One region of the Micrococcus sp. 093350064-1 genome, then DNA from elsewhere that is predicted to be linked to it. Evidence: predicted binding sites of a transcription regulator. Region 1 holds the regulator's gene; the other holds the start of a gene.

Region 1 (4,409 bases):
CCGTGGCCGAGCGTGCCCGACCCGTCGGCCAGGATCACGGCCTCCCCGGGGGCCAGGCGCATGGCCGCGGCGGCGTGGCGGGCCTCGGGGCCACCGAAGACGACCTCCACGCCGGCGCTCGCGCCGGCCAGAGCGCCCGGCTCGAGGTGGAACAGGGGGGCGGTCACAGGTTCCTCAGGTTCTCCCGCAGCCGGGCGAACATGCCCCTGGCCTGGGGTGCGCCGTGCACGACCTCCTCGCCGCGCACCTCCGCCAGGCGCTCCAGGAGCTGGCGCTGCTCGTCGTCCAGGTCGGTGGGCGTGGTGACCACCACGTCCACCTTGAGGTCACCACGGCCCTGCCCGCGCAGGCGGCCGACGCCCAGGCCCTGGAGGACCTCGACGTGGCCGGACTGCACACCCGGGTCCAGGCTGACGGACTGCTTGCCGTCCAGGGTGTCCAGCGTGACGGTGGTGCCCAGGGCCGCGGCCGCCATGGGGACGGTCACGGTGGTGGCCAGGTGGTCGCCCTCGCGGCGGAAGGTCTCGTCCGGGCGGACCGCGATCTCCACGTAGAGGTCGCCGTTCGGGCCGCCGCCCGGGCCGGCCTCGCCGCGGCCGGCGAGGTGGATGCGGGTGCCGTCGTCCACGCCCGCGGGGATGCGCAGGGTCAGCGACGTCCGGGTGCGGACGCGGCCCTGCCCGTCGCACTCGTGGCAGGGCGTCGGGATGACGGTGCCGAACCCCTGGCAGGCGGGGCAGGCCTCGGTGGCCATGACGGTGCCCAGCAGCGACCGCACGGGGCGCTGGATCATGCCGTGGCCCTGACAGGTCTGGCAGGTCTCCGGCTGGGTGCCGGGCTCGCAGCACGAGCCCCCGCACCGCTCGCAGCGCACGGCCGTGTCCAGCTCAATGGTCTGCTCGCCGCCGAAGACCGCGTCGCGCAGGTCGATCCGCGCGATCACCAGCGCGTCCTGGCCGCGGCGGGCGCGGCTGGCGGGGCCACCGCGGCCGCCCTGGCCGGCCGCGTTCATGAAGGTCTCGAAGATGTCGGCGAAGCCCCCGAAGCCGCCCGCCCCACCGAAGCCGCCCGGGAAGCCGGCCTGGCCGTTCTCATTGCCCGTCGTGTCGTAGGCCCGACGCCGGTCCTCGTCCGAGAGCACCTCATAGGCGTGGGAGATGCGCTTGAACTGCTCGGCCGCCTCCGGGTCGGGGTTGACGTCCGGGTGGTGGGTGCGCGCGAGCTTGCGGTAGGCGCGGCGGATCTCCTCGGTGCTGGCGTCACGGCTGACGCCGAGCGTCTCGTAGTGGTCGGTCACGGTGGGGATTCCTCTCGGGGCGAGCGGGACGTGGGGCGGTGCGGGACGGGGCCCGCCAGGACGCGCGGAGGCACGTCAGGTGGTCAGGATGCGGGAGAGATAGCGGGCGATCGCCCGGACGGCGGCCATGGTGCCCGGATAGTCCATCCGGGTCGGACCGATGACGCCGAGCTTCGCCACGGCGCCGGGGCCGTAGGCGGCCGCGACCACCGAGGTGTCCGCGAGCGATCCGGCGTTCTCGGAGCCGATCCGCACGGACACCCCGTGGGCGTCCTGCTCCATCTCCGTGAGCAGGCGCAGCAGCACCACCTGCTCCTCGAGCGCCTCCAGGATCGGCCCGATGGACGCGCCGAAGTCCCCCGGGGAGCGGGCCAGGTTGGCGGTGCCGGCCAGGACGATGCGGTCCTGCCGGCCGGCCTCGAGCAGGTCCTGGACGGCCGCGGCCACGAGGGCCGCGGCCGGCCGGTGCTCCGGGCGGACCCGGGTGACGACGTCGTCCATCACGGCGGCCGCCTGCACCGGACCGAGCCCCAGCAGGGCGTCCAGCAGGAGGCCGCGGAGCACGGACAGCTCCGCCTCGTCGACCGGCCGGTCCAGGACGGCGTGCCGCTGGTCCACCCGTCCCGTGGACAGGATGAGGACCACGAGCAGGCGCGTGGGCGTGAGGGAGACCAGTTCGAGGTGGCGGATCGTGGAGCCGTCCTCGTGGGGGAACTGCGCGACGGCGACCTGCTGGGTCAGCTGGGCCAGGAGGCGCACCGTGGACTCCATCATGTGCTCGGTGTCCGTCTCCGGGTCCAGCAGGGTGCTCACGGCCCGGCGCTCGGCCGGGGACAGCGGCTTCACCTCGGAGAGGCGGTCGACGAACACGCGGTAGCCCTTGTCCGTGGGGACGCGCCCGGCGGAGGTGTGCGGGGCCACGATGAGGCCCTCCTCCTCGAGCGCCGCCATGTCGTTGCGCACGGTCGCGGAGGACACGCCCAGGGCGTGCCGTTCCACGAGCGCCTTGGAGCCCACGGGCTCGCGCAGCGCCACGTAGTCCTCCACGATCGCCTGGAGCACCTGCAGGCGGCGGGGCTGCTCCGACATCTCGGTCCTCCTCTGGTCCGTCGGGATCCGGGGCGACCCCGGAGGTGCCCCTGACTGGCACTCCGGCGGGTCAAGTGCCAATGCTACCGTCCGACCCGGGTGGACCACCCGACCGGTCCGCACGGCTTCGCTCACGGTGATCGCCCGGCCCCGTTGCTACCGTGCTCTCCCATGGACTGGAGCAGCTGGGGCCCCGCGGGCCACGACGACCTGACGCGCCGCCCCGCCCGGACCGTCCCCGATGTGCCCGCCGCCCCCGGCACGGTGGTCGAGGACGTGGCCTCCGGGTTCACCGGGGCCGTGATCGGCATCGAGCGCTCCGGCGGCGTGCACGTGGTGGTCCTGGAGGACCACCGCGGCGTGCGCCGCGGCTTCCCCCTCGGCGGCGGCTTCTGGATCGACGGCGAGCCCGTGACCCTGGTCCCCCCGACCGCCGCGGCCCCGGCGGCGCCGGCCCGCACCGCCTCCGGCTCGCGACGGGTCGAGGGGGCGCGCGCCCGCACCGCCCGCGCCTCACGCATCTGGGTGGAGGGCGTGCACGACGCCGAGCTGGTGGAGAAGGTGTGGGGCGAGGACCTGCGCCTCGAGGGCATCGTCGTGGAGCCCCTGCACGGCGTGGACGACCTCGCCGGGGCGATCCGCACGTTCGCCCCCGGCCCGCGGCGCCGGCTCGGGATCCTCGTGGACCACCTCGTCACCGGGTCCAAGGAGGAGCGCCTCGCGGCCGAGGCCATGCGCGTGCCGGGGGCCGCGGGCAACGTGCTCATCCTCGGCCACCCCTACGTGGACGTCTGGCAGGTCATCAAGCCCTCCGTCCTCGGCATCCCCGCGTGGCCCGTCGTGCCGAAGGGGCAGGACTGGAAGACGGGGATCCTGCGGGGACTGGGCTGGCCGCACGGGAGCAAGGAGGCCACGGGGCTGGGGTGGAAGCGGCTGCTCTCCCACGTCACCACGTACGCGGACCTCGAGCCGTCCCTGCTGGGCCGCGTGGAGGAGCTCATCGACTTCCTCACCGCAGCACCCGAGCACTGATCTCGGCGCGGCCACCGCCCGCCCGCGCTATGCTGGCCCATGCCCTGCGCCCGGTCCCCGGCGCGCGGGTCCCGCGATCCAGGAGGAGCCCCTCGTGAACACCCGCGCGCAGCCCGACGCCGGCCGCACCGGCCACGGCCCGCCCGCCTGGCTCGTCTCGGCCGGCGGCCGCGGCGCCCCGCTCACGGCGAAGCAGGACCGTGACCGCGCGGCGCTGGCCCACCTCAGTCTGGCGTTCGGCGTGCTCGGCCCGCTGGTCGTGTGGCTGCTCTACCGCGACCGCGGCCCGTTCACCTCGCAGGAGTCGCGCGAGGCCCTGAACTTCTCCGGGCCGCCCACGCTCATCACGCTCCTGTTCTTCTTCCTGTCCCTGCTGCCGGTGGTCGGCCCGATCTTCGCGATCCTCGGCGCGCTCACGTGGGCCGCCATGGCGGTCTACGGCGTGATGGGCGCCTCGCACGTGTCCAAGGGCCGTCCGTTCCGGTACCCGTTCAACCTGCGCATCCTGCGCTGACCCGGGGCCGGCCGGTCAGAAGCCGGCCAGCGCCCGGACGATCGCGTCGTTGCGCAGCCGCCCCTCGAGCGTGGGGATGATGCGCCCGTCGACGGCGGCACGCCCGTCCAGCAGGCCCGCGGCGATGAGTTCGGCGATCGCCCCGCGGATCCGCGCGGCCTCCCCCGGCGTCTCCGAGACGAGCTCCGCGGTCGGGAGCCCGTCCACCGTGCGCACCGCGAGCATGATGCGCTCGAGTCGCCGCGCGTCGGCGTCGGGCCGCTCGCGGCCGACGGCGGGGGTGACCCCCGTGGCCAGCCGTTGCGCGTAGGCGGCGGGGTGCTTGGCGTTCCAGAACCGGACGCCGGCGAGGTGCGAGTGCGCTCCCGGGCCGATCCCCCACCAGTCCTGGTCCTCCCAGTACGCCACGTTGTGCCGCGCGCGGTGGACCCCGGAGCCCTGCGGGTCGCGCGCCCAGTTGGACACCTCGTACCAGCG
Region 2 (4,409 bases), on a different contig from region 1:
CGCGTGCGGTCCGCCTGGCCGCGTGGTTCCACGACGCCGTCTACGCCGGGGACCCCACCGCGCCCGCCGGCCAGGACGAGGCGGACTCGGCCGCCCTGGCCCGGGACGTGCTCACCGATCCGCGGCTGGCCGTGCCGGCCGACGTCGTCGACGAGGTGGCACGCCTGGTGCTGCTCACCGCCGCCCACGACCCGGCCCCGCACGACGCGGCCGGGGCGGTGTTCTCGGACGCGGACCTCGAGGTCCTCGGCCGCTCCCCCGAGGCCTACGCCCGCTACGTGGCCGCGGTGCGGCGGGACTACGCGCACGTGTCCGACGCGGACTGGGCCCGCGGTCGCGGCGCGGTGCTGGACGCCCTGCTGGGCGCCGAGCGGCTGTATCGGACCGCGCCCGGCCGAGCGCGCTGGGAGGCCGCCGCCCGCCGCAATCTGGCGGCGGAACGAGCCGCGCTGTCGGCCTGAGCGGGGCGCCTCGGTGCTGGCCCGGAACGCGGCGAGGCCCGCCTCCCCGGACGGGGAGACGGGCCTCGCAGGCTGGGCGTCCGAACGGGTCGGGCCGGCTCAGCGGCTGATCACATCATGCCGCCCATGCCGCCCATCGGGTCCATGCCCTCGGCGCCGGCGGCGGCCTTCTCGGGCTTGTCCGCGACGACGGCCTCGGTGGTCAGGAACAGGCCCGCGATGGACGCGGCGTTCTGCAGGGCCGAGCGGGTCACCTTCACCGGGTCGTTGATGCCGGCGGCCAGCAGGTCCTCGTACTCGCCGGTGGCGGCGTTCAGGCCGTGGCCGTCGTCGAGGGTCTTGACCTTGTCCGCCACGACGCCGGGCTCCAGGCCCGCGTTGAAGGCGATCTGCTTCAGCGGGGCCTCGATGGCGACCTTGACGATGTTCGCGCCGGTGGCCTCGTCGCCCTCGAGCTGCAGGCCGCCGAACGCCTTGGCGCCGGCCTGGATCAGGGCCACGCCGCCGCCGGCGACGATGCCCTCCTCCACCGCGGCCTTGGCGTTGCGCACGGCGTCCTCGATGCGGTGCTTGCGCTCCTTGAGCTCCACCTCGGTGGCCGCGCCGGCCTTGATGACGGCCACGCCGCCGGCCAGCTTGGCGAGGCGCTCCTGCAGCTTCTCGCGGTCGTAGTCCGAGTCGGTGTTCTCGATCTCGGAGCGGATCTGTGCCACGCGGCCGGCGATCTGCTCGGCGTCGCCGGCACCCTCCACGATGGTGGTCTCGTCCTTGGTGATGACCACCTTGCGGGCGGAGCCCAGCAGGTCGAGGGTGGCGTTCTCCAGGGACAGGCCCACCTCGGAGGAGATGACCTGGCCGCCGGTGAGGATGGCGATGTCGGCGAGCATGGCCTTGCGGCGGTCACCGAAGCCCGGGGCCTTCACGGCCACGGACTTGAAGGTGCCGCGGATCTTGTTGACCACGAGGGTGGCCAGGGCCTCGCCCTCGACGTCCTCGGCGATGATCAGCAGCGGCTTGCCCGACTGCATGACCTTCTCGAGGATCGCCACCATGTCCTTCACGGAGGAGATCTTCGAGTTGACGATGAGGATGTAGGGATCCTCGAGGACGGCCTCCTGGCGGTCCGCGTCGGTCACGAAGTAACCGGAGATGTAGCCCTTGTCGAAGCGCATGCCCTCGGTGAGCTCGAGCTCGAGGCCGAAGGTGTTGGACTCCTCGACGGTGATGACGCCCTCCTTGCCGACCTTGTCCAGGGCCTCGGCGATGAGGGAGCCGATCTGCTTGTCCGCGGCGGAGATCGAGGCGGTGGCCGCGATCTGGTCCTTGGTCTCGATCTCGCGGGAGGCGGAGAGCAGCTCAGAGGTGACGGCCTCCACGGCCTTCTCGATGCCGCGCTTCAGGGACAGCGGGTCGGCGCCCGCGGCCACGTTGCGCAGGCCCTCGCGGACCAGCGCCTGGGCCAGCACGGTGGCGGTGGTGGTGCCGTCGCCGGCGACGTCGTCGGTCTTCTTGGCGACCTCCTTGACGAGCTCCGCGCCGATCTTCTCGTACGGGTCCTCGAGCTCGATCTCCTTGGCGATGGAGACGCCGTCGTTGGTGATGGTGGGGGCGCCCCACTTCTTCTCCAGCACCACGTTGCGGCCGCGGGGGCCGAGGGTCACCTTCACGGCGTCGGCCAGGGTGTTCAGGCCCTTCTCCAGGCCGCGGCGGGCCTCTTCGTCGAATGCGATGGTCTTGGCCATGTGCAGGTCCTTTCTGTACGTCGGCTTCCTACTTCTGGTGGCTGACCCGCGCCGATGCCCGCGACGGACGGCCCCTGGGGGCCTCATCGGTGGACAGGTCCTCCTCCACGGCGCCGGACCGACCGGGGTACGGCTGGCAGTCGCGCCTTCGGAGTGCTAACCCCATTATGAGCACTCGCACCGGGAGAGTGCAAAGGGTCCGCGGTGCGGGAGCCCGCTCTTCCGCGGACGGCGGACGGCCCCCGGCAGAACGCCTCGGGAGGCGCCCCGCCGGGGGGCCGGGAAGGGTGCGCGTCCGGCACGGCCGCACGGCGGGCGGGTCAGCCGGTGACGACCACCGCGACGCCGTTCACCTGCAGGTTCGGGGTCTGCATGACCGGGAAGCCGAGCTCCTTGCCGACCGCCTCGGCGGCGGCCTTGTTGGCCGAGCCGTTGTACAGGACGGTGGAGGACTGGATGCCGTAGCCGCTCCAGTTCTTCGCGTCCACCGAGGTGTAGCCGGCGCTCGTGAGCCGCTGCGCGTAGGAGGCGGCGAGGCCCTGGGTACGGGTCGCGTTGTACACGGTGACGTGGGTGCCGCGCACGGCCGCGGACTGCGCGGCCGCACGAGAGCTCGACGCGGCCGCGGACTGCGAGCGCGAGGCGTCCGCCGCGGCGGCCGAACGGGACGCGGCGGCGCGCGAGGACTCCGCCGCCTGGGCGGCCGAACGGGACGCGGCGGCGCGCGAGGACTCCGCCGCCTGGGCGGCCGCCGCCGACCGAGACGCCTCTGCGGACTGCGCGGCGGCCTCGGAACGCGAGGCCTCCGCCGCCTGTGCCGCGGCGGCGGCACGGGACGACTCGGCGGCCTCGGCGGCCTCGGCGGCGGCTCGAGAGGACTCGGCGGCCTCGGCGGCGGCCGCCTCCTGCGCCGCCCGCGAGGACTCGGCCGCGGCCGCGGAACGGGACGCCTCCGCCGCGTCCTCGGACGGGGTGGGGGACTCGGTCGCGGGTGCAGTCGACGCCGACGCGGAGGACGCCGAGGAGGACTCGGACGACGCCGACGCCGACGCCGACGTCGACGTCTCGGCCGCCGGGGCCGTCGTCGAGCTCTCGGCGGCGACGGGCTCCGAGCGGTCACCGGTGAGCCACGGCAGGACGACGCCCACGAACAGGCCGGCGAGCAGGACGAGGCCGGCCACCCAGAGCAGCGGGCTCAGGCGGCGACCCCCGCCCGTGGCGGTCGCGCCGGCGGCGGCGAAGGACTCGCGGTGCGCGCCGCGCTGGTCCGTGTACTCGGGGACCTCGTCGAAGCGGTCGGGCTGGTAGGCCATGGGTCAGTTCTCCTGGCGGGAAGCGGGCGTGGACGGCGCCGGATCCGCGGGTCCCCTCCGGGCCCGGCTGCGGGTGCCGCGCTTGCGCAGCAGCCGCGTGACCAGCAGGGGTCGGTAGGCCAGGGCGGCCTCACGGTCCAGCAGTCCGTTCAACACCTGATAATAGGCGGTCGGAGACAGCCCCAGACGCTCACGGACGGCGTGGTCCTTGGCCCCGCCGTACCGCCAGGTGTCGGCCTCCAGGTCCAGGACCGCACGCTCCAGGTCCGTCAGCTCGTCCCGCCGCGCCCCCGCGCGGGCACCCTCGTCCGGGGCCGGATCGGGCGAGACGGGCGTGGGGTGGGACATGGCGGCCACTGTACCCACCCGGTCTACCCTCGGGGCATGGAGTTCATCGCGCCCCTGGATCCGGGCTGGGAGGCGGCCCTCGCCCCGCAGGCCGCCGCGTTCGAGCAGGTCGGAGAGCGGCTGCGGGTCCGCCGGGCGGCCGGAGAGCAGGTGCTGCCGGCACCGGAGCACATCCTGCGGGCGTTCCGTCAGCCGTTCGCGGACGTCCGCGTCCTCGTGCTGGGCCAGGACCCCTACCCGACGCCGGGCCATCCGATCGGCCTGAGCTTCGCGGTGGACCGCCACGTGCGGCCGCTGCCCCGCTCCCTGGCCAACATCCACCGGGAGCTGCACGACGACCTCGGCATCACCCCGCCCGCCCACGGCGACCTCTCCGCGTGGACGGACCAGGGCGTGCTGCTGCTGAACCGCGCCCTCAGCGTGCGGGCCGGCGCACCCGGCAGCCACCGCGGCCTCGGCTGGGAGCAGATCACGGAGGCCGCGGTGCGGGCCCTCTGCGCGCGCGGCACCCCGCTCGTGGGGCTGCTGTGGGGAGCCGACGCGCG

What was found. Region 1 encodes HrcA, which represses chaperone genes, less so after heat shock. Its sites were predicted from a motif close to TTNGCACTCGNNNNNNNCGAGTGCNAA; they were not measured.
Region 2: the regulator HrcA is predicted to act here: its motif matches at 2,337-2,363, upstream of groL (chaperonin GroEL).

What each region holds. Positions count from the first base shown of each region.
Region 1 covers NZ_JBSEYU010000003.1:170,354-174,762, forward strand. Annotated here, with positions in the region: gene ACUW6W_RS04675 (16S rRNA (uracil(1498)-N(3))-methyltransferase) at 1-167, opposite strand, end outside; gene dnaJ (molecular chaperone DnaJ) at 164-1,297, opposite strand; gene hrcA (heat-inducible transcriptional repressor HrcA) at 1,373-2,386, opposite strand; gene ACUW6W_RS04690 (DUF3097 family protein) at 2,558-3,418, shown strand; gene ACUW6W_RS04695 (DUF4870 domain-containing protein) at 3,513-3,932, shown strand; gene hemW (radical SAM family heme chaperone HemW) at 3,948-4,409, opposite strand, start outside.
Region 2 covers NZ_JBSEYU010000012.1:17,655-22,063, forward strand. Annotated here, with positions in the region: gene ACUW6W_RS10780 (DUF4031 domain-containing protein) at 1-461, shown strand, start outside; gene groL (chaperonin GroEL) at 572-2,203, opposite strand; gene ACUW6W_RS10790 (LytR C-terminal domain-containing protein) at 2,524-3,516, opposite strand; gene ACUW6W_RS10795 (DUF3263 domain-containing protein) at 3,520-3,864, opposite strand; gene ACUW6W_RS10800 (uracil-DNA glycosylase) at 3,901-4,409, shown strand, end outside.